3 regions of the Pectobacterium actinidiae genome follow, and region 2 is predicted to be linked to each of the others. Evidence: riboswitches for the same ligand, from Rfam matches in the RefSeq annotation. Region 2 holds a riboswitch; each other region holds the start of a gene.
The links. Region 2 has a riboswitch for thiamine pyrophosphate ahead of thiB (thiamine ABC transporter substrate binding subunit). Riboswitches for the same ligand answer to the same signal wherever they lie in the genome.
Positions count from the first base shown of each region.

Region 1 (7,680 bases), 640 kb from region 2:
CGCGGGCCGGATTTTCACTGGTCGGGTGATACGCTGGTTATTGCAGTAGGGAATGGTCGTCAGGCTGGCGGCGGGCAACAGCTTTGCCCGGAAGCGCTAATCAACGATGGGATGCTGGAACTAAGCGTGCTGTCGGCAACAGAGCTGCTGCCGAACATGCTTCAAGCCTGGTTTACCGGCAGCGAAAACCAGAACATGATTTCCGCTACCCTGCCGTGGCTGGAGATCACCGCCCCAGACGATATGACGTTTAATCTGGACGGTGAACCGCTCACCGCCAAACGTTTCCATATTGAGATACTGCCTGCTGCGATTCACTGCCGACTGCCGCCCCAGTGCTCGATGCTGGAATAGCGGCGCGTTTCGACTATTCCTGTTTCAACTATTCTCGCTTCAGGCGATTACTGTTTGCCAGGTACAGCGTCACCACCAGCAGCAGGATCGCCGCGGAATACACCAGCGTATCCGACGGGCTTTTGTGATCGACAATAATCAGGCGAATGATGGCCGTAATGCCGATGTAGATAAAATAGCGCAGCGGAAAGTGATAACCGGACTGGAAATACTTCACGATCAGCGCAATAAACTCAAAATAAAGGAAATAGATCACAATGCCTTCTATCAGTTGATAGGAGGAATCTTTTTCATTGGAGATCAACAGCACTTTCGCCAGATGGAACGTTTCCTTGACTAAAAAAACTACCAGAATGATCGCCAGCACCAGCAGGCCGATATTGAGTATCGTCTGAAGCGCCTTGGCAGCTATCGCACTACGAGCAGAACCTGCCATATGTTATCCCCACATCCTATTTCACATTAACACCAAGAATTCACTGCAAAATAACCGGATGCCCTCACACTGTCACGCCAAAATACGCTTAATTTAGTTTGAAATTAGTGGCAAATATGTCATGCAAAGTACAAGTCAATTTACTTATACCCGTCATACTTCAGGCTGCATGGGCGTTTTACCACCAGCGGTGGAAATGGTGTACGGGGCCGATTCCGTGCCCAACCTCCAGCGTGTCGGCCTGCTGTAACGCCTGCTGTAAATAGTCTTTCGCTACCTTGACCGTCTCGCCCCAGCTATCGTGACGTGGTCGCAGCGCGGCCAGTGCGGCAGACAGCGTGCAGCCGGTGCCGTGCGTATGGCGTGTATTCACGCGTGGGGAGCTAAAACGCTGTGGTTCGCCCTCACAGCTGAACAGCCAGTCCGGGCTTTCCGCTTCGCTAAGATGGCCGCCTTTCATCAGCACCGCCTGGCACCCCATCGCCAGCAACGCTTCGCCCTGCTCACGCATTTCCCACTCGTTGGTAGCAGGTGACGTATTCAGCAACGCCGCGGCTTCCGGCAGATTGGGCGTAATCAGGGAAACCAGCGGCAGCAGTTCACGACGGATCGATTCCACCGCCTCGGGCGCGAGTAGCGGATCGCCACTTTTCGCCAGCATTACCGTATCTAACACCACGAAAGGCACAGCGTAATGACGCAGGCGCTCGGCAACCGCATCGACGATATCGGTCTGCGCCAGCATGCCAATCTTAGCGCTGTCGATACGCACATCGCTCAGCACGGAATCCAGCTGCGCCGCGACAAAATCCGGCTCAATCCGGTAGACGGACTGCACGCCACGCGTATTTTGCGCCACCAGCGCGGTAATGACCGACGTGCCGTAAGCACCCAGCGCGGAAAACGCTTTTAAATCCGCCTGAATTCCCGCACCGCCGCTCGGATCGGTGCCCGCAATCGTCAACGCATTGATACGCTTCATGCCAGATCCTCCGCGCGCAGAGTATAGAGTCTGTCGAGGAAGTTGGGGATAAAACTCCCCGTTCCTTGCGACGCCGAAGCCGCCTGCTGCCCCGCTAACGCCATGACATAGCATGCCGCCGCTACGTGGGATAAACGGTCCCCCTCCAAAGAGCAGAAACCGGCCACGACTGCCGACAGCGCACAGCCCGTGCCAACCACGCGCGTCATCATGCTATCGCCGCCGCTTACCGCAATATCACGTTCACCGTCCGTGACATAATCCACCGCGCCGGTCACCGCAACAATCGTCCCCACCTCTCGTGCCAGTTCACGCGCAGCAGGGAGCGCCGCCAGCGAATCATCGGCGCTATCCACGCCACGGCCTTGTACAGCTAACCCCGCTAGCGCCATGATTTCAGATGCATTGCCACGAATCGCCGCGGGTTTCCACGCCAGCAATTCCCGACAAAATTCACTCCGGAAGGTCAACCCACCAACGGCAACCGGATCGAGCACCCACGGCGTACCCGCCTGATGCGCGCTGTTTACCGCCGCTCGCATCGCCTCAGCGCGCGTGCGCTCCAGCGTGCCGACATTAATTAGCAACGCATCCGCCACCGCGCTGAACTGTGCGGCTTCTTCGGGATCGATCACCATCGCAGGCGACGCATTCAGCGCCAGCAGCACATTGGCAGTAAAAGATTGCACCACATCGTTGGTCAGGCAGTGCACCAGCGGCGAAGCAGAACGGAATTGAGTGAGTGAGATTGCTGCCTGAGCGGCAGAAAAGTCGGCAGGTCGAATGTTCATAGGTCTCCCAACCGGCGTGGAAGAAGGCGGCAACCGGTGGGGCATACCGTGACTTCCCTACGCTGGCATTATCCAGATCAGGTGGTACGGGTATTTCTCAGCCTTCACAAAGAAGGGCACCCCGAGTCATGTACTTAGACTTCGCAGCATAAGTAAGTGACGCCAGTAAAGCAAGCCATCGCCCGTGCGACGCTCCCCGACACAAAATGAAAAACCACAGGCACATTGTGACATAGAGAAAAATGCCATAACCCTTTAGACTGGCTAATCAAACCCATACGGAGGAAATTGTGATGACGATAATCAAGAGTTATGCCGCGCCGGAAGCAGGGGCAGCGCTGGAGTTGTATGAGTTTGATGCAGGTGAACTACAGGCAGAAGACGTTGAAGTCGTGGTTGATTACTGCGGCGTATGCCATTCCGATCTGTCGATGATCGATAACGAATGGGGCATGTCGAACTATCCGCTGGTTGCCGGGCATGAAGTGATTGGCCGTGTACACGCGCTGGGTGACGCGGCGAAAAGCAAAGGATTAAAGGTTGGTCAGCGCGTCGGTATTGGCTGGACAGCGCGCAGCTGTGGGCACTGCGATGCCTGTATCAGCGGCAGTCAAACTAACTGTCAGCAAGGCAGCGTGCCGACCATCCTGAATAAAGGCGGTTTTGCCGATAAGATCCGCGCGAACTGGCAGTGGGCTATCCCACTCCCTGACACCATTGATATCGAATCAGCAGGTCCGTTGCTGTGCGGCGGCATCACCGTCTTCAAACCGCTGTTAATGCACCATGTCACCGCAACCAGCCGCGTCGGCGTGATCGGTATCGGCGGCCTGGGACATATCGCGATTAAGCTCCTGCACGCCATGGGTTGTGAAGTCACAGCATTCAGTTCGAACCCGGCGAAAGAGCAGGAAGTACTGGCCATGGGTGCCGATAAAGTCGTCAACAGCCGCGATCCGCAGGCGCTGACCGCTCTGGCAGGCCAGTTCGATCTGATCATCAACACCGTGAGTGTCGATCTGGAATGGCAGCCCTACTTCAACGCGCTCGCTTATAACGGGAAATTCCATACCGTCGGCGCAGTGATGAAGCCATTCAGCGTTCCGGCTTTCACGCTTATCGCGGGTGACCGCAGCGTTTCTGGTTCTTCTACTGGTTCACCGCATGAGCTGCGTTCTCTGATGAAGCTCGCCGCACGTGCCAACGTGAAGCCGCAGACGGAACTGTTCCCGATGTCGAAAATCAATGATGCCATCCAGCACGTACGTGACGGCAAAGCCCGTTACCGTGTTGTACTGAAAGCCGATTTTTAATCGGTAAAGACGCCTGAGCGATCGGGCGTCTGCTTTTTACCCATGAGTCAGATTATCGTCATTCTCTGGACCACACCGGTCGGCACCACGCTACTGAATGCATTCAACAAATTTCATGATAGGATTGGAAAGTGATGCAAGAGGAGATCCACAATGCCTTTTAAAGAGTATGACCACGACTTCATTGATAAAAATAAGAAGACATCCTCGTCAGTAAGATTTGCCCTTTTATTATCGGTATTAATCATTATATTTAATCTCCTGTTCTTCAAGCCGCGCAACTTTCAGGAGCAGTTACACAATAATCCGGGGGTTTATACCGATTCGATTGCGCTGATTTTTCTTTTTTTTATCTTGTCATGCACCAGTAAAATATCCCTTAACCATACTTCAGCCTTATCCATTCGCCTCGGGCTCCATGTCTGGATAGGCTCAGCCACGTTTGACTTCATGGATGAATTTATCTATCAGCCTAAGCTGGTTGGGTATTATGTTGAGGACATGCTGAGAATTATTGGTATGTTTGGCGTTGGATTCGGTGTCTATACCCTGATACAACAAATCAATAATAAGTATGTCGAAGCCAGAATACAGTCATTTAGCGATGAACTCACACAGCTTCCTAATCGTCGGTTTTTTATTAACGAATTAAAAAAGCTCGAAGCGAAAACACCCTATTTATTTATTATCGATATCGACAATTTCAAAGTCATTAATGATAAATATGGACATACGAAAGGCGACGAAATATTAAGCAAATTTGGTCATATTCTTTCCCGTTTCGATAACAGTGAGATCGTCGCAACCCGAATCGGAGGCGAAGAGTTCGCGATTATTCTGTATGCCGGAACACAGAATCGGGCAGAGAAGCTGGCAAGAGAAGTGCTAAAAAATGCGAACAAAATCATTATCAAGAATATGCACCACCTTTCTGTCAGCATTGGGGCGGGTAAAAAACAGCCTCACGAACCCACCGAACACTTTATGAAACGTGTGGATGTCGCGCTTTACCAAGCCAAAAATACCGGTAAAGGCAAGGTAGAATGGGCTCTGGAACCGAAGGAAAAAACGTCGTAGTTCGCCTCTCGCCATACCAATAACACGGCCGCACGGACGCGCCCCCCTCCCTGAATTATCATAAACCCTACTCATTTCCACAACGGCGCCCCCTGCTTGCCACCTATCATTCTGTAACAAAATTAAACACTTCCTGATTAATCAACTCACTGACCAGGGTGTACTTTTTTATAGGTAGAACCGAAAACATAACCTCCACAAAACATTCAGTGAAAGGAAGACGAATGAAAGCAGCCATCGTTACAAAGGATCATTCCGTTGAGATTCAGGATAAAAAACTGCGCCCCCTCCAGCACGGCGAAGCCCTGCTAAGCATGGAGTGCTGTGGCGTTTGCCACACCGATCTGCACGTTAAAGACGGGGATTTTGGCGACGTTACCGGCATCACGCTTGGCCATGAGGGCATTGGCATCGTCAAAGAAGTGGGTCCGGGAGTGACCTCACTGAAGCCCGGCGATCGCGCCAGCGTGGCCTGGTTCTATCAGGGCTGCGGCCACTGTGAATATTGTAATAGCGGTAACGAAACCCTGTGTCGCGAAGTAAAAAACGCGGGCTACTCTGTTGATGGCGGAATGGCAGAAGAGTGCATCGTCGTTGCCGATTACGCAGTAAAAGTGCCGGATGGTCTGGACTCTGCCGCTGCCAGCAGTATTACCTGTGCGGGCGTGACAACCTACAAAGCGGTAAAAATCTCACAAATCAAACCAGGACAATGGATCGCCATTTATGGTCTGGGCGGATTGGGGAATCTGGCGCTGCAATACGCCAAAAATGTCTTTAATGCGAAGGTCATCGCGATTGATGTCAACGACGCCCAATTAGCTTTTGCCAAAGAGATGGGCGCGGATCTGGTCATTAACCCTGCGAAGGAAGATGCTGCAAAAATCATTCAGGAAAAAGTGGGCGGCGCGCATTCAGCCGTAGTCACTGCCGTTGCCCGTGCAGCATTTAACTCCGCAGTCGATGCCCTTCGCGCGGGCGGACGCCTTGTTGCCGTCGGCCTGCCACCGGAATCCATGGATTTGAATATTCCGCGTCTGGTGCTGGATGGCATTCAGGTAGTAGGATCGCTGGTTGGCACGCGTGAAGACCTGAAAGAAGCATTCCAGTTTGCGGCAGAAGGGAAAGTGAAACCGAAAGTGACTCGTCGCCCGCTGAAAGACATCAACGCTATTTTCGCTGAAATGAAAGGCGGAAAAATTACAGGTCGCATGGTAATTGATCTGTCAATGTAAACGGCGTTTTGAATATAAACGGGATAGCACTGCGCTATCCCATTTTTTATATTTAGCCAAGCGCTTGCGTATTACCAGAGCACACAAGCTGCTTACTTTTAATAGGGTACACCTCGATGTCAGGACGCGTGAAAAAGGCCATTTCCCACGGGTTCTTGGTGACGTATTCGTGGCGCACCTTTTCGTAGAGCGGAATACATAGGAATTAAGAGCGATAAATATGATGGCTCACGTCATTATTTCAGCACCAGCATAGTGATACCCACGCCGACCAGCATTAGACAAAACGCGCCGCGCAAATAAGCGACCGGAAGTTTATGAGCCACCGCGACACCCCAGGACACGCTGATGATCCCCCCCAGCGCCAGTGGTAAACCGATACTCCAGTCAACATTACCCGCTTGCGAATAAGACAGTAGCGCCGCCAGTGCGCCCGGCACGACGAGAATTAACGCCATTCCCTGCGCCTGCGTTTGTGCAAAGGCAAACAGGGTAACCAGCACTGGCACCACCACCAGACCACCGCCAACGGTAAAAATACCGGATATAAACCCACTCGCCACACCAATCAACGGCAGATATTTGGGCGATAGCGCCATCTCCGGCTTTTGGCTTCGCTTCTTGCTATACCACTGCCACATATAGTACGTCGCCAGCACCAACAGAAAAGTGGCAAACGCACGCTGGAGGTTGTGAACATCAATCGATGACGCCATGTGAGCGGCAAAGTAGGCAGACCCCGTCGCAAAAACACACATGGTCAACGCCACCCGCGTATCAATGCGGTTACGCTGACGATAGCGTAGAAAACCAATCAGCACGTTAGGCGTAATCATCACCAGCGCAGTTCCCTGTGCCATATGCTGATCCATCCCAAAGAGCACGCCCAGAATCGGAATCGCGATCAGCCCACCGCCAATCCCCAACATTCCTCCGCAAAATCCCAGCCCGATCCCCAAAAGCAAACACAACAACATATCGCTGAACATCATTAAGCTAAACATAACGTAACCAAGTCACCCATCGGGCAAAAATAGAGAGAGGACAACGCCATCCTAGGCGCAGAGCCGCATTTTGATAATCCCTGAATACTCAATGACCCTTTCCTGTCAGGAAAACCATCTGCTGTGCTAAATTACAGCGTGACATAAGAAATGTACCCGCATACTGCGCGGTATCAATACGCCCTGCTTTTCTGCCCTGCTGAGGACTCTCGATAGCTAATGATTAACCCTACGCATTTTGACCTCCAGTCGCTCCGCATCTTTTTGCAAGTTGCCCAAACCGGCAGCCTGACCAAAGCCGCAGAAAAATTCCACATTACGCTTTCGGCTTTAAGTAAACGCATCGCCGAACTGGAGCGTACCGTGGACTGTGCGCTATTTATCCGCATGCCGCGCGGCCTAACGCTAACTCCGGCAGGCAAGGAATTAGTGAATCTTGCAGGTAATGTGCTAAGCAACGTGGAGCGCATGGCGAGTGAAATGAATGA
Region 1 covers NZ_JRMH01000001.1:3,232,942-3,240,621, forward strand. The annotation lists gene yegS (lipid kinase YegS) at 1-354, shown strand, start outside; gene psiE (phosphate-starvation-inducible protein PsiE) at 383-790, opposite strand; gene thiD (bifunctional hydroxymethylpyrimidine kinase/phosphomethylpyrimidine kinase) at 969-1,772, opposite strand; gene thiM (hydroxyethylthiazole kinase) at 1,769-2,563, opposite strand; TPP riboswitch at 2,601-2,697, opposite strand; gene ahr (NADPH-dependent aldehyde reductase Ahr) at 2,857-3,876, shown strand; gene KKH3_RS13880 (GGDEF domain-containing protein) at 4,030-4,953, shown strand; gene adhP (alcohol dehydrogenase AdhP) at 5,178-6,188, shown strand; gene KKH3_RS13890 (sulfite exporter TauE/SafE family protein) at 6,425-7,192, opposite strand; gene KKH3_RS13895 (LysR family transcriptional regulator) at 7,412-7,680, shown strand, end outside.
Region 1: another riboswitch for thiamine pyrophosphate. It lies ahead of thiM (hydroxyethylthiazole kinase); the one in region 2 lies ahead of thiB (thiamine ABC transporter substrate binding subunit).

Region 2 (7,680 bases):
CACGCCATGATTTTGCCGCAAGAGTGGCAAACGCTACCGGATTTTGCCCAACACCCCATTGGCACCGGCCCTTATGCTGTGGTGCGCAATAATAGTAATCAGTTGAAAATTCGCGCCTTCGATGATTATTTTGGCTATCGGGCGTTGATTGATGAGGTCAATATCTGGGTTCTGCCGGACGAACCGGAGGAAATGCCAGTATCCATTCAACTCCAGTCTGATAATTCTCGTCACGAACAACTGGAAAGCCGGATGGAAGAAGGCGGCTACTTCCTCCTGTTCGACAAACGTTCTTCGTTAACATCATGGCCAGAAGCTCAACAGTGGCTTAGACAGGTATTTAACCCTATCTCACTGCTCAGCCACGCCAATACCAGCAACCAGCGCGACTGGTCACCGGCCTATAGCCTGCTGCCACGCTGGCATCATCATCGACCTGATGTACCGCAATCTATTCCCCAAGGGTTAACCGAGGTCACGCTCACGTTCTATCAGGCACACCCTGAATACCGGATATTAAGCGAGATTATGCGCACACTGCTGGCACAGCATGGCGTCAAACTGCATGTCCAGACGGTTAGCTACGAAGATTGGCATCAGGGCAATGCCGAGAGCGATATCTGGTTTGGCAGCCTGAATTGCTACCTGCCGCTCGAATTCTCCCTGTTCGCGATGCTCTACGAACTCCCGCTGCTACAACACTGTCTGGACGACGATCTGCTCGCCGATGCGCAACAGTGGCGCAATCACACGCTACCCATGGCAGAGTGGTGTGAAAAACTGATCGCAAGTGGTCAGTTGCATCCGCTGTTACATCACTGGCTGCAACTTCAAGGCCAGCGCAGTATGCGCGGCGTCAGGATGAATATGTTGGGCTGGTTTGATTTTAAATCCGCCTGGTTTGCACCACCGGAACACTGAGAGCCTTTCGCTGCAAGGCTTTACCCTTTACAATGTGCCGTTCTCAACGGGGTGCGGAAAATTTTTCGCTGAGAAGATACCCGTCGAACCTGATCCGGTTAATACCGGCGAAGGGATTTGAGAGTGCGGCTTATTGCTGCCTCAAAATCCTTTGCCACCCTATGATTATCAGGAGTGCAAAGTGTTAAATCAATTACTACACTGTTCAGCCACCGTGCTGAAAACCAGCCTGCCTTGCCTGTTACTGCTCTCTGCTTCGGCTTTCGCCAAGCCCGCGCTTACGGTTTATACCTATGACTCATTCGCTTCCGAATGGGGTCCGGGCCCCGTCATCAAGACCGCGTTTGAAAAAGAGTGCGAGTGCGAACTGAATTTCGTCGCACTGGAAGACGGTGCCTCGCTGCTGAACCGTCTGCGTATGGAAGGCAAAAACAGCAAAGCGGACATCATTCTGGGGCTGGACAACAACCTGTTGCAGGCAGCAGAACAAACCGGCCTGTTTGCGCCACACGGTCAGGACACCCGCGCTGTCACGGTGCCGGGCGGCTGGAACAATAAGACGTTCGTTCCTTACGACTACGGCTATTTCGCGTTTGTGTATAACAAAGACACGCTGAAAAACCCGCCGAAAAGCCTGCATGAACTGGTGGACAGCAATGCACCGTGGAAAGTGATCTATCAGGATCCGCGCACCAGCACGCCGGGACTGGGTCTGCTGTTATGGATGCAGAAAGTGTACGGCGACGACGCACCGCAAGCCTGGCAGAAGCTGGCGAAAAAAACCGTTACCGTCACCAAAGGTTGGAGCGAAGCCTATGGCCTGTTCCTGAAAGGGGAAGCCGATCTGGTGCTGAGCTACACCACCTCACCGGCCTATCACATCATTGAAGAAAAGAAAGACAACTACGCGGCGGCCACCTTTAGCGAAGGGCACTATCTGCAAATTGAAATCGCCGGGCAGTTGGCTTCCAGCAAAAATCCCGAACTGGCAAAACGCTTTATGCAGTTCATCCTGAGCCCAACCTTCCAGCAGGCGATTCCTACCACGAACTGGATGTATCCGGCGGTTAAAACCGACCTGCCCGCGGGCTTCGCGGCGCTCGCGGTTCCTGAGAAGGCCATGCAGTTCAGCGCTCAGGACGTTGCCGACCAACGGACGCAGTGGATTCAGGCATGGCAACGCGCCGTCAGCCACTGATCGGCGGACGTCTGTGGCCAGGGCTGCTGGCCACAACGCTGTTAATTTCCGTTGCCGCCCTGGCTTTCGGTGCGCTGTGGCTACAGGCGCCCGAAAGCCAGTGGCGCACGCTATGGCATGACAGCTATCTCTGGCATGTCATTCGCTTTACCTTCTGGCAGGCCTTTCTTTCTGCGTTTTTCTCTACCGTTCCGGCCATTTTTCTCGCCAGAGCGCTGTATCGGCGGCGCTTTCCCGGTCACCGCTGGCTGCTGCGCCTGTGCGCGATGACGCTGGTGCTGCCCGTGCTGGTCGCCGTTTTTGGCCTGCTCAGCGTTTATGGTAGACAAGGCTGGCTGGCCTCTGCGCTGGGCTGGTTTGACCTGAAATACACGTTTTCGCCCTATGGATTGCAGGGCATCCTGCTGGCGCATGTCTTCTTCAATCTACCGCTGGCGACGCGATTGCTGTTGCAGTCGTTAGAAGGCATCGCTACCGAGCAGCGTCAGTTGGCCACCAATCTGGGCATGAACAGCTGGCAACATTTCCGCTTGCTGGAATGGCCCGCCCTGCGCCGACAGATTTTACCGACCGGCGCGCTGATTTTTATGCTCTGCTTTGCCAGCTTTGCGACGGTGCTGTCACTGGGCGGAGGCCCGCAGGCGACCACGATTGAGCTGGCTATCTATCAGGCATTAAGTTTTGATTACGATCCGGCACGCGCGGCGCTGCTGGCGTTAATTCAGATGATTTGCTGTCTGGGTTTAGTGCTGCTGAGCCAGCGGCTGGGACGCATTCTACCCGTAGGCAGTACACAACAGCTTGCCTGGCGTAATCCGCAGGATAGCGCCTTAAGCCGCCTCACCGATGGTCTGCTGATCGGTGCACTGTTACTGTTGGTCGTTCCCCCCTTGCTGGCCGTGGTGGTAGATGGCGTAAACCGATCGCTGGTTACCGTGCTGCAACAGCCCGTGCTCTGGCAAACGCTGTTTACCTCGCTGCGCATTGCCTTGGGCGCGGGGCTACTGTGTCTGGTGCTAACCATGATGTTGCTCTGGAGCAGCCGCGAGCTAAAATTACGCCAGAAACCACTCTACGGGCAGTTGATGAACCTGAGCGGTATGCTCATCCTCGCGATGCCGGGCATTGTGCTGGCAACCGGCTTTTTCCTGCTGCTGAATAACAGCATCGGGCTACCGCAATCCCCTTACGCACTGGTGGTGTTCACCAACGCGCTAATGGCAATTCCCTACGCGATCAAAGTGTTGGAAAACCCGATGCTGGACGTTGCCGAACGCTACAACCGACTCTGCACGTCACTGGATATTCGCGGCTGGCAGCGACTGAGGTTGATCGAACTCGCCGCGCTAAAACAGCCGCTGGCGCAGGCGTTAGCTTTTGCCTGCGTGCTGTCGATTGGTGATTTCGGCGTCATCGCGCTGTTCGGTAATGAGCAGTTCCGCACGCTGCCGTTCTATTTGTACCAGCAAATTGGTTCCTATCGCAGCACCGACGGCGCGGTCACGGCGCTGCTGTTGATGCTGCTGTGCTTTATGTTATTTACCCTGATTGAGAAACTGGCAGGCCGTCATGATCGCGCTTGAGAAATTGACCTACTTTTATCAGCACTTGCCCATGCGTTTTGATTTTCACGTCAAACCGGGCGAGCGCATCGCTATCCTCGGCCCCAGCGGCGCAGGGAAAAGCACGCTGCTGAATCTGGTTGCGGGCTTCCTGATGGCAGACAGCGGGGAATTACGACTTAACGGCGAATCTCACCTCGAGACGGCTCCCGCTAAACGACCGGTTTCGATTCTGTTTCAGGAAAATAACCTGTTTCCTCATCTGACGATCGGGCAAAACATCGCACTGGGGTTACATCCCGGCCTGCGGCTTAGTGCAGAACAGCGCGAGACGTTACGGCAGATTGCCGATCGGGTCGGCCTCGCCGATCTTCTGGATCGTCTACCTTCACAGGTTTCTGGCGGGCAGCGTCAGCGGGCAGCATTGGCACGCTGTCTGGTGCGTCATCAGCCGATTCTGCTATTGGATGAACCGTTCTCGGCACTCGATCCCGCGCTGCGTCAGGAGATGCTCGATCTGGTTGAAAGTGTGTGTCAGGAGCGTCAATTCACGCTGTTGATGGTGTCCCACAATCTGGATGATGCCATGCGGATCGCAAAACGTACGGTGCTGATCGTGGACGGGCAGATTTATTATGACGGGCCGACTCAGGCGCTACAGGATGGCAGCGCCGACGCGGCCGCCATCCTGGGAATTTCACGTCCGTCTTCGGATTGAAGAATTAAGGCAACGCCTGATAGCGCAGGTTGCTGAACGTAACCTCGCCCTCGCCCGACGCATACAACGCGGGTCGTAAGCTGAGGAAGTCATAAGCCACATTGTGGTGGTAACCGGAGACTTCCATCTGTACCGGGTATTTCTTCCACGGCTCCTGATCCGAGGTGCGAGTGTAGAACGTCACAATATGGCGATCGTTTTTCATCCGAATCTGCACCTCATTGCCCGTAACATGCGGCAGTTTCTTTTCCGCCCTTTCCAGCCCGTAGCGTTGCATGATGGTGCCGTCCTGATTAAACGACAGCCCGACGTATAGCTTCGCGTTATAGAACAGCAGCAACCCTGCCTGTGCGCCAGAGGCAAAATTTGCCGTGACTTCAATCTGGTAAGCCTGATCGCCAGGGATCATCGTCAGCGGCGCGCTGTCCTTCGGCGACGTGCCTTTTGCCTTCAAGTGCAGCTTGCCGTCGCTAAGCGTGACCCGCTTCAGCTCCTCCGCATTAGCACGATAGAAATGCCAGCGAGCCGGAAATTTCTCGTCGGTAAAGCTATCAGACCAGCCAATGCCGTGAGGCACCGCCTCGCCCCCTTCCGGTTTGCGAATCGGTTTACCGGTATCGAATCCGGCGGACGTAAACCAGCCATCATCACCCCAAACGATCGGCTCCAACATCGCCTGACGCCCCAGTGTCATAAAGCCGTTTTCATAGCCGTGGTACACCATGTACCAATTTTTATCCGGCCCTTCGATCAGCGTGGCATGGCCGCGCGACCACCATTTCTCTGAACGATCCTGCGTACGGATGATCGGGTTATGCGGCGAGTTTTCCCACGGTCCGTTGATCGATTTGGAGCGCGCGGCAATCACCATGTGTCCGGTCGGTGGCCCCGCCGTTCCACCTTCCGCCAGCACCATGTAGAAGTAGTCACCGTGGCGCAGCATCTTAGGCCCTTCCTGCGAGAAGCTTTCCACATCCCACTCTTCCGGGTACTGCCATCCCTGATAGACCACCGCCATTTCACCGACCGTCGATAGCCCGTCGTCCGTTAATTGCACGCGGTTGCCGCCCGACATAAAGATGTAACGCTTACCATCCTCTCCTACCACATGGCCAGGATCGCTAGCCGGATTTTTCAAACCGGTATCTTTCGGCGGCGTCCACGGTCCATGAATATCATCGGCGGTAATCACATACAGCGTTTTCTTTTTTGTTCCTTTGGCGTCGATAATCCGATTCGTGGTGAAGTAGATATAGTATTTGTCGTTGTGCTTCACCAAATCCGGTGCCCAAATCGCGTCAACAGGTGTTGTAATCGCCGGGCCCAGCGGCTCCCAATTCACTAAATCGCGCGAGTGCCAAATCAGCAGTCCGGGGATATCGTCAAATGACGAGAACGTCATGTAGTAATCTTCCCCATCCTTGATAATCGTGGGGTCCGGATGATCGCCCGCAATAATCGGATTGAGATAACAGCCATTGCCCAAATCCGCCTGACGCTGCTGCTCAATACCCCGCATCCATTCGTTGGCGGGGCCAGCCTGACAGGCCATCGTCTGGCCGATCCCCATTGCCATCAGTAAGATACCGCTCAATACGCCTTTCCCCACCACTCGGGACACGCCCATTTATCACCATCCACTATCTCAATGATTATTTTATAATTTATAACATTGAAACGCCGTTCCAATTGTGAAAAAAGTCACGATTCTTGGGTTGTGTGGCGAAAAATCAAGCGGCAAGAACGCCGTAAAGTTTTCAATATACTGTGACCAATTCGACATATTCAGTTTTTATACCTTGTAGGTATTGTGTCTTTTTATACTGCTGTGCTTATATGGATTGAAGATTGAATAACTCATTCGAACACAACACTCGACCATCAATAACTCGAACATAAATAGGATTCCCGTGACACACTACGCTTCTTCCACTTCAGCACTACTACACACCGCGCATGTTGACGCGGTCGTCGTCGTGCGCGTGGTCGTCGTCGGCAGCGCGCCGTAACGGGTTCCGAATCGAAGATTCTCAAACCCCGCCGGCGCAAGCCGAGCGGGGTTTCTTATTTCTACCCTCCCCGTTCCGACACCGCACCGGCCCTGATGAAGGATGTAAACATGCGTTATACAGGCGCTCAGTTAATTGTTCGGCTGCTCGAACAGCAGGGCATCACTACCGTAGCGGGCATTCCCGGCGGTGCAGCTCTGCCGTTATATGATGCATTGGGTCAAAGTAAGACGATTCGCCACGTTCTGGCTCGCCACGAGCAAGGCGCGGGATTTATGGCACAAGGCATGGCGCGTGCCAACGGGCGCGCTGCGGTTTGTATGGCTTCCAGCGGTCCGGGGGCGACCAATCTGATCACCGCCATCGCCGATGCCAAACTGGATTCGATCCCGCTGGTATGTATCACCGGTCAGGTGCCTTCCAGCATGATCGGTACCGATGCGTTTCAGGAAGTCGATACCTACGGCATTTCTATTCCCGTCACCAAGCATAACTATCTGGTTCGCGACATCAACGAACTGCCGCGCGTGATCCCTGAAGCTTTTCGTATTGCGCAGTCGGGTCGTCCCGGCCCGGTATGGATCGATATTCCAAAAGATATCCAGAACGCGACCATTGAGCTGAGCGAGCTGCCAGGCGTCTTTCCTCTCGATACGCCACCCGCCATCGCCCATCAGGAAATCGAACGTGCTGCGGCCATGATTAACGCGGCTCAGCGACCGGTGCTCTATCTCGGTGGCGGAATTATTAGCGGTGCCGCGCACGAACAGGCGGTTCAATTGGCGGAACGTTCCAGCCTGCCAACCACCATGACGCTGATGGCGCTGGGTACGATGCCTGTCGATCATCCCCTGTCGCTCGGTATGCTGGGCATGCACGCCGCACGATCAACCAATCTGATCTTACAGCAGGCAGATTTGTTAATTGTGCTGGGTGCGCGTTTTGACGATCGCGCGATTGGTAAAGCGGAGCAGTTTTGCCCGAATGCCAGCATCATTCACATCGATATCGATCCCGCCGAACTGGGCAAGATCCGCCAGCCACATGTCGCGATCAACGCAGATGTCGCACAAGCGCTGGATCAGTTACTGCCACATATTGCGCCGCAGCAGCGTGACGTATGGCGAGAAACCGTCCGTAGGCTGCAACAGGAATTTCCGTTCAGCATGCCGGGCGCTGACGATCCATTGAGCCATTATGGTCTGGTTCAGGCCACGGCACAGGCGCTGACGGATGATGCCATCATCACGACCGATGTCGGCCAGCATCAGA
Region 2 covers NZ_JRMH01000001.1:3,877,882-3,885,561, forward strand. The annotation lists gene sgrR (HTH-type transcriptional regulator SgrR) at 1-921, shown strand, start outside; TPP riboswitch at 959-1,055, shown strand; gene thiB (thiamine ABC transporter substrate binding subunit) at 1,136-2,119, shown strand; gene thiP (thiamine/thiamine pyrophosphate ABC transporter permease ThiP) at 2,095-3,702, shown strand; gene thiQ (thiamine ABC transporter ATP-binding protein ThiQ) at 3,689-4,399, shown strand; gene KKH3_RS16720 (family 43 glycosylhydrolase) at 4,404-6,026, opposite strand; gene ilvB (acetolactate synthase large subunit) at 6,519-7,680, shown strand, end outside.

Region 3 (7,680 bases), on a different contig from region 2:
TTGCCCTGAAGCGGGTTGTACACGGTGGTCAGCGCCGTCGTATTCTGCGCATCATCCTTGCGCCACAAACGCACAACACCGCGATCGGCAACATAACCGCTGGCGAAAACTTCCGGCGGTGCGGTGCGGCTACTACAAGCTACCACGGCTGTAAGCACGAAGCCTGCGCCACACAAACGTCGTAAAAGCAAAAGGGGCGAAAACGCCCCTCTGCTTAAACTTTTAACCAGCATGGGCTTATTTAACAGCGTCTTTCAGAGCCTTGCCAGAAACAAATGCTGGCACGTTGGCAGCAGCGATTTTGATTTCTTTACCGGTTTGTGGGTTGCGGCCAGTGCGCTCATTACGATGGTTCACTTTAAACGTACCAAAACCAACTAATTGTACTGCATCACCTTCTTTCAGAGACTCGGTAATTGCCGCCAAAGTTGATTCCAAAGCTGCTTTAGCCTGTGCTTTTGACAGATCAGCTTTGTCCGCAATTACATCAATCAGTTGAGTCTTATTCATAAGTTATCCTTACAGTGTGTTTATCGCTTGCTAAGCATCGAGTGCGACGGATATGCCCTTTCCCATTTCAGGGTGTAATAGCACTCTCCTGCATATACGCACCGACAGCCACTTTTTTTACGCCCCCCAAATGTAGACCAGACAGGGTGCGAATGTGAAGCCTTAAGACAGGCCATTTCAGGCCTTAAATCACGTTTTATCGCGTTATTGATGCAAATTTATCCCGATGTTACTACTTCCGGCCTCGCGCAGATCGGAACGGAGCCCTTTGATCAACTCAATATCGCGTTCTTCACAAGCCGCCAACAGGCGGAAAATCTCCCATTGAATATCCCATTCTTCTTCGATTGCAGGCAAAACCTTGAGCTCATCGTCGGTCATTTCTTTACCAGCCTGCGTCATTTCCAGCATGGCAACCGTGCGGATAGACGTTTCGCTAATCGCTATCGCATGTTCCAGCGTTTCACCGCTTAAGCGCGAATGAATCAACTCGCCCAATGCGATACAGGCATCAATAGCCGGGTAGACGCCATAAAGATCATAGTCTTCAGCAGCGGGAATCGCTTCTTCCAGTTTTTCCAACTGGCTATCGAAATTGACCTTCGCATCTTTAACAACCAATGTTTCCCATACCAGATCGAGAATACGACGGTAAACCATCGCGTCGCCGAATTCTGTTTGACGACAAAATTCGTGGTAATTTGGGTACATACGTTCACAAAGACATGCCATGAAAGTGACATGTTGCCAGCTCGCCAGCTTTTCCAGACGTAAATGAATGGGGTTACGTAACATTTTTATGCTCATTAACGGCGACGGACGGCAGTGTACCTGAAATAACAGTGACGCCCTATGCCTGAATTCCTAAAGTTTTACGACAATACGTTAGCCGCTTGCTGCCGTTGCCAACGCACAAATGCAGGACGATTTGATGCGACAGCATCAGCCCAACGGGTCGGCTCCGGTAACCGGTAGCCACGCATACAAGATTGTACCCAGTGCAATGCACTATCCTGACTGACTCGATGCCCCGTCGCCACAAACAGCGGATTACAGCGCGCTTTGCTACGCCATACCCAACCAATCTGCTCGCCCTTATCCAGTAACGGCTGCTGGCTGCCAACGCCTTCCGCTAATGGCTCAAACCGGCCACAAAGCCGACTTTTCGCCACGCCAATCGTGGGAACATCAACCAACAGACCAAAATGGCTGGCAACGCCGAGGCGACGCGGATGGGAAATCCCATGTCCATCGACAAACAGCAGATCCGGTTTCTGTTCAAGCAGCGCCCACGCGGCGAGTAGCCCAGGGCATTCACGAAACGAAAGAAAACCGGGGATATAGGGCATTGTCGTGCTGATACGCGCAATCTTGTATTCTATCAGTTCCAACGAAGGATAGCGCATTACCGCAATTGCAGCGCGAGTTACCGAACCTTCTTGTTCAAAACCAACATCCGCACCCGCGATAAACGCGGGCTGTTCAAAAGGTAAATCGTCGTGGCGAATCACATCAGAAGCGCGGGACAACTGCTCAGCCCGTAGCTGTTGTGTATCAATCACATCACCCCCAGTGAATCATGCGTGATAAGCGCGGGACAACCGATGCACGGCCTCAACAAAAACGCCTGCATGCTCTGGCGGCACATCCTGATGAATGCCGTGACCCAGATTGAAAACATGGCCGTTACCCTGCCCAAACCCAGCGAGGATCGATGCCACTTCCTGCTCGATCCGTGCTGGATCGGCATACAACATCGACGGATCCATATTTCCCTGTAGCGCGACCTTATCGCCTACGCGACGGCGAGCATCGGCAATATCGCTCGTCCAGTCCAGCCCCAATGCGTCGCAGCCGGTTTCTGCCATCGCCTCCAGCCACTGCCCTCCACCTTTGGTGAAGAGCGTAACGGGTACACGGCGGCCTTCATTCTCACGCTGTAAACCATCCACGATCTTATGCATGTAATGCAGGGAGAATTCTTTGTAGTCGCGTCCGCTCAGCGCGCCGCCCCAGGTATCAAAGATCATCACCGCCTGCGCGCCCGCCCGAATCTGCGCGTTGAGGTAAAGAATGACGCTATCAGCCAGCTTATCCAGCAACAGGTGTAGCGTTTTAGGCTCAGCGAACATCATTTTCTTAATGACGGTAAACGCTTTGCTACTCCCGCCTTCAACCATGTAGGTCGCCAGCGTCCACGGGCTGCCCGAGAAACCAATCAGCGGCACTTCACCGGCAAGGTTTTTACGGATCGTCCGCACGGCGTTCATCACATAGCCAAGTTCCTGCTCTGGATCGGGAACTGGCAGGTTAACCACATCGGCATGGGACGTAATAGGGGAACGAAAGCGTGGGCCTTCCCCCGCTTCGAAATAAAGTCCTAAACCCATAGCATCAGGGATCGTGAGAATGTCAGAGAACAAGATCGCCGCATCCAGCGCATAGCGCCGTAAAGGTTGTAACGTGACTTCACAAGCCAGCTCTGCGTTTTTACACAGCGACATAAAATCACCCGCCTGCGCGCGCGTTGCCTTATATTCTGGCAGATAACGCCCCGCTTGACGCATCATCCACACCGGAGTGACATCAACGGGTTGGCGTAATAACGCCCGCAAATAGCGATCGTTTTTCAGATCAGTCATGTTCTTTTCCTTTCAGCCTCACGGCGATTCTACACCGGATAGATGTGATGAAGCGGATGCGTGATAAAACGAACGCTTTATGACACAAATAGTACCACGTCAGCCTTCGTTCTCGTGATAAGCACGGCACAGTACCACCGTATCTTCGATAAGCCGACGCGCTACAGTGCCCGGCGGAGGCAACTGCGGGAGTTGGTCATAGCGGAACCAGCCCGCGTCACGCAGCTCTTTCGGATCGTGCTTGATGTCTCCCCCCGCATAATCGGCCATAAAAGCCATCATCAGAGAATGAGGGAATGGCCAAGGCTGCGAACTCACGTAACGCAGATTTTTTATCTGAACTTGGCTCTCTTCCATTACCTCACGCACGACCGTCTGTTCCAACGTTTCGCCGACTTCCACAAACCCAGCCAGCACGGTGTACATGTTTCCACGGTGTCGATTGTGCTGCGCCAGCAAAATTTCCTCACCACGGCGAATCGCGACGATGATGCAAGGCGCGATCTGCGGATAATAGCGTTCTTTGCAGTGGTGACATAAGCATGCCAGCTCCGTCTTGCTCCGTACCATTTCATGGCCGCAGTAGCCGCAATAACGATGGGAGCGGTAAAACTCAGCCAGTTGTACGCCTCGTCCTGCGAGCTGGAATAACCCCACGTCCTGATCGATTAGTTGGCGAACCGATGCCATATCCGAATCCCGCCCCTGACAAACCAGCCAGACAGGCAGCCCTTGCCATTCACCGATTTGGCGAGCCGTTTTCCCCTGCAACGACCACTCTATCGCCGTTCCGCGCGGCAATTCTCCCTGAGGTAGCCAGATTTGTATCGCATCGCTAACCACCCACCAGCCAGTTTCATCACCTTTTAGCGTCTGTTCCATATCTTTTTATTGCTCCACTGCCACTTCACTGGCATTTTACATTCAGAGTGATTACATAAGTTTTATAACTGGGATTTCAGTTATTTCTTACCGTTCACGGAGTCAACAATGCTAAACCAGCTACAAAGTCTGACTGAATACGTTGGTGGCAATAATGCGTTAATCGACCAATGGCTACAAGCGCGTAAGCAGCTTCTGGTGGCTTACTATCATCTGGTTGGCATCAAGCCGAACAAGGAAGCGCTTTCTCTTTTGGATGAAGAGGCATTGGATAATTTTTGCCAGAATCTGGTGGACTATCTTTCTACCGGCCACTTTCATTTATACGAAAAAATGCTGCATGAAGCAGCGACACACAGCGAACAAGTATTAGCGCTTTCCACCCAGCTCGACCTCGCCCTGCAAAATAACACGCAGCAAATTATGACGTTTTACGATAGTCACCTGGCGGCAGCCATCGACCATGATAACTGCCTCGAATTCCAGCAGGCACTCTCCCACGTCGGCGAAGCATTGGAAGCGCGTTTTACGTTGGAAGACAGAATGATCCAGCAGGTTTACGACAAATAGTCGTCATTTGACGTTATTTCAGAACATCATCGCACGCTGTGAAGGCACAAGCGGGACGCTTTGACATCTGCGTTTTGCCGACATACAGTGTAGGGGTTTTATTGGCTCGTTTAAGAAACGGGCATATCTTGTCGGAGTGCCTAGCGTGCTCGTGTTTTGTTTTACGAAATCAATCGTTATGACAAAACTTATGAGCGCACAGGCTGAGACCGTTAATTCGGGATCCGCGGAACCTGATCGGGTTAATACCTGCGAAGGGAACAAGAGTAATGCACCTCATTGAGCCCAAGGCTGCGTATTTGCACATACCTGCTCTGACGCTCAATATCATTATTACTCCCTCCGGGCTCCAGACAAGCAATCTTCCCTTTACGTCTTACAGGAACTTGCTATGTCTACAGAACCATTGTCTACAAAATCCTCGTCGGTAAAGACAGAATTATCTACAGCATCCAAATCCGGTCGCCGTGAACAGCGTGCCGCCGCCCAGCAGTTTATTGAAACCTTACAGGGAACCGCCTTTCCCAATTCCAAACGCATTTACCTTACGGGTTCACGCGATGACATCCACGTACCGATGCGGGAGATTCAGCTTAGCCCGACGTTACTCGGCGGCAGTAAAGACAACCCCCAATACGAACCCAACGAACCCATTCCGGTTTACGATACGTCAGGGCCTTATGGCGATCCTGCTGCGCAACCCGATGTCCGCGTTGGGCTAGCCAAGCTGCGCGCCAGCTGGATTGCAGAACGTCATGACACCGAAGCGCTATCCGGCGTCAGTTCCGATTTCACCCAACAGCGTCTGGCAGATGCCGGTTTGGATCATCTGCGTTTTGAACACCTGCCGAATCCGCTGCGTGCCAAAACAGGAAAACGCGTCACCCAACTCCACTATGCGCGACAGGGCATGATTACGCCCGAAATGGAATTTATCGCCATTCGTGAAAATATGGGACGCGAACGTATTCGCGGCGAGGTACTGCGCCAGCAGCATCCGGGGCAAAGTTTCGGCGCCCTTCTGCCAGAAAACATCACGCCGGAATTTGTTCGTCAGGAAGTGGCCGCCGGGCGCGCCATTATTCCCTCAAACATCAATCACCCCGAGTCAGAGCCGATGATTATCGGTCGCAATTTTCTGGTGAAGGTTAACGCCAATATCGGCAACTCCGCCGTGACGTCTTCCATCGAAGAAGAGGTAGAGAAACTGGTCTGGTCTACCCGCTGGGGCGCTGATACGGTGATGGATCTCTCAACCGGCCGCTATATTCACGAAACCCGCGAGTGGATTCTGCGTAACAGCCCCGTGCCGATCGGGACAGTGCCGATTTACCAGGCGTTGGAAAAAGTGAACGGCGTGGCGGAAAACCTGAACTGGGAAATGTTCCGCGATACGCTGCTGGAACAGGCAGAACAGGGCGTGGACTATTTCACCATCCACGCTGGCGTGCTGTTGCGCTATGTGCCGATGACGGCCAAACGCTTGACCGGCATCGTCTCACGCGGCGGTTCCATTATGGCGAAATGGTGCCTGTCGCATCACAAAGAGAGCTTCCTGTACGAACACTTCCGCGAAATCTGTGAAATCTGTGCCGCTTACGACGTCGCACTGTCGCTGGGTGATGGTTTACGTCCCGGCTCGATTCAGGATGCTAACGACGAGGCTCAGTTTGCCGAACTTCATACGTTAGGTGAGCTGACCAAAATCGCCTGGGAATACGACGTACAGGTGATGATCGAAGGCCCCGGCCACGTTCCGATGCAGATGATCCGCCGCAACATGACCGAAGAGCTGGAGCACTGCCACGAAGCGCCATTCTATACGCTCGGCCCGCTGACGACCGATATCGCACCGGGTTACGATCACTTCACCTCTGGCATCGGTGCTGCCATGATTGGCTGGTTCGGCTGCGCGATGCTCTGTTATGTCACACCGAAAGAGCATCTTGGCTTGCCGAACAAGGAAGACGTCAAACAGGGACTCATTACTTATAAGATCGCCGCTCATGCCGCCGATCTGGCGAAAGGCCACCCCGGCGCGCAGATTCGTGATAACGCCATGTCAAAAGCACGTTTCGAATTCCGCTGGGAAGATCAGTTCAATCTGGCGCTCGATCCCCAAACCGCCCGTGCCTACCACGATGAAACGCTGCCGCAGGAATCCGGCAAAGTCGCCCACTTCTGTTCCATGTGCGGCCCTAAATTCTGCTCGATGAAAATCTCACAGGAAGTGCGCGACTACGCCGCAAAACAAGAAGCGGAAGCCAAACCGATTGAGATAGGTATGGCGCAGATGTCGCAAGAATTCCGCTCGCGCGGCAGCGAGCTTTATCACAGCGCCACCAGCCTGCAAACCGAGGAAAGCAAATGACGGACTCGACGCCTTTTGCCCCGACGTCACAGCGGCTGGGGCTTTACCCCGTTGTCGATAGCGTGGAATGGATCGAACGCTTACTCAGCGTCGGGGTGAAAACGATCCAGCTCAGGATCAAAGATCGGTCAGATGAACAAGCCGAAACCGATGTGATCCAGGCGATCACATTGGGTCGCCGCTATCAGGCGCAGCTCTTCATCAACGACTACTGGAAATTGGCGGTAAAACATCAGGCATACGGTGTACATCTGGGTCAGGACGATCTGGATACCGCCGATCTGACCGCGATTAAACAAGCGGGTCTGCGTTTAGGCGTTTCCACGCATGACGCTCCTGAACTGGCACGCGCAGTGGCGCTCAACCCATCCTATATCGCGCTGGGGCATATTTTCCCGACGCAAACCAAGGATATGCCATCAGCGCCGCAGGGGCTGGCAGAACTAGCACGACATATTACCGATCTGGAAGACCGTTTTCCCACTGTTGCAATTGGCGGTATCAGCATCGACAGAGTCCCTGCGGTACTGGCAACAGGCGTCGGCAGCATCGCTGTCGTCAGCGCCATTACGCAGGCACCAGACTGGCGGCAGGCCACCACGGCGCTGCTCAAAATGATTGAAGGACGGGAGGCATGACATGGTAACGACTCACCATCCAGCGCCTGCCGGACTGAGCGATAGCGAATTCATGCGCTACAGCCGC
Region 3 covers NZ_JRMH01000002.1:837,426-845,105, reverse strand. The annotation lists gene KKH3_RS21275 (DUF1481 domain-containing protein) at 1-233, opposite strand, end outside; gene hupA (nucleoid-associated protein HU-alpha) at 238-510, opposite strand; gene KKH3_RS21265 (YjaG family protein) at 715-1,305, opposite strand; gene nfi (deoxyribonuclease V) at 1,383-2,072, opposite strand; gene hemE (uroporphyrinogen decarboxylase) at 2,088-3,152, opposite strand; gene nudC (NAD(+) diphosphatase) at 3,252-4,034, opposite strand; gene KKH3_RS21245 (Rsd/AlgQ family anti-sigma factor) at 4,143-4,604, shown strand; TPP riboswitch at 4,727-4,881, shown strand; gene thiC (phosphomethylpyrimidine synthase ThiC) at 4,996-6,975, shown strand; gene thiE (thiamine phosphate synthase) at 6,972-7,613, shown strand; gene KKH3_RS21230 (HesA/MoeB/ThiF family protein) at 7,615-7,680, shown strand, end outside.
Region 3: another riboswitch for thiamine pyrophosphate. It lies ahead of thiC (phosphomethylpyrimidine synthase ThiC); the one in region 2 lies ahead of thiB (thiamine ABC transporter substrate binding subunit).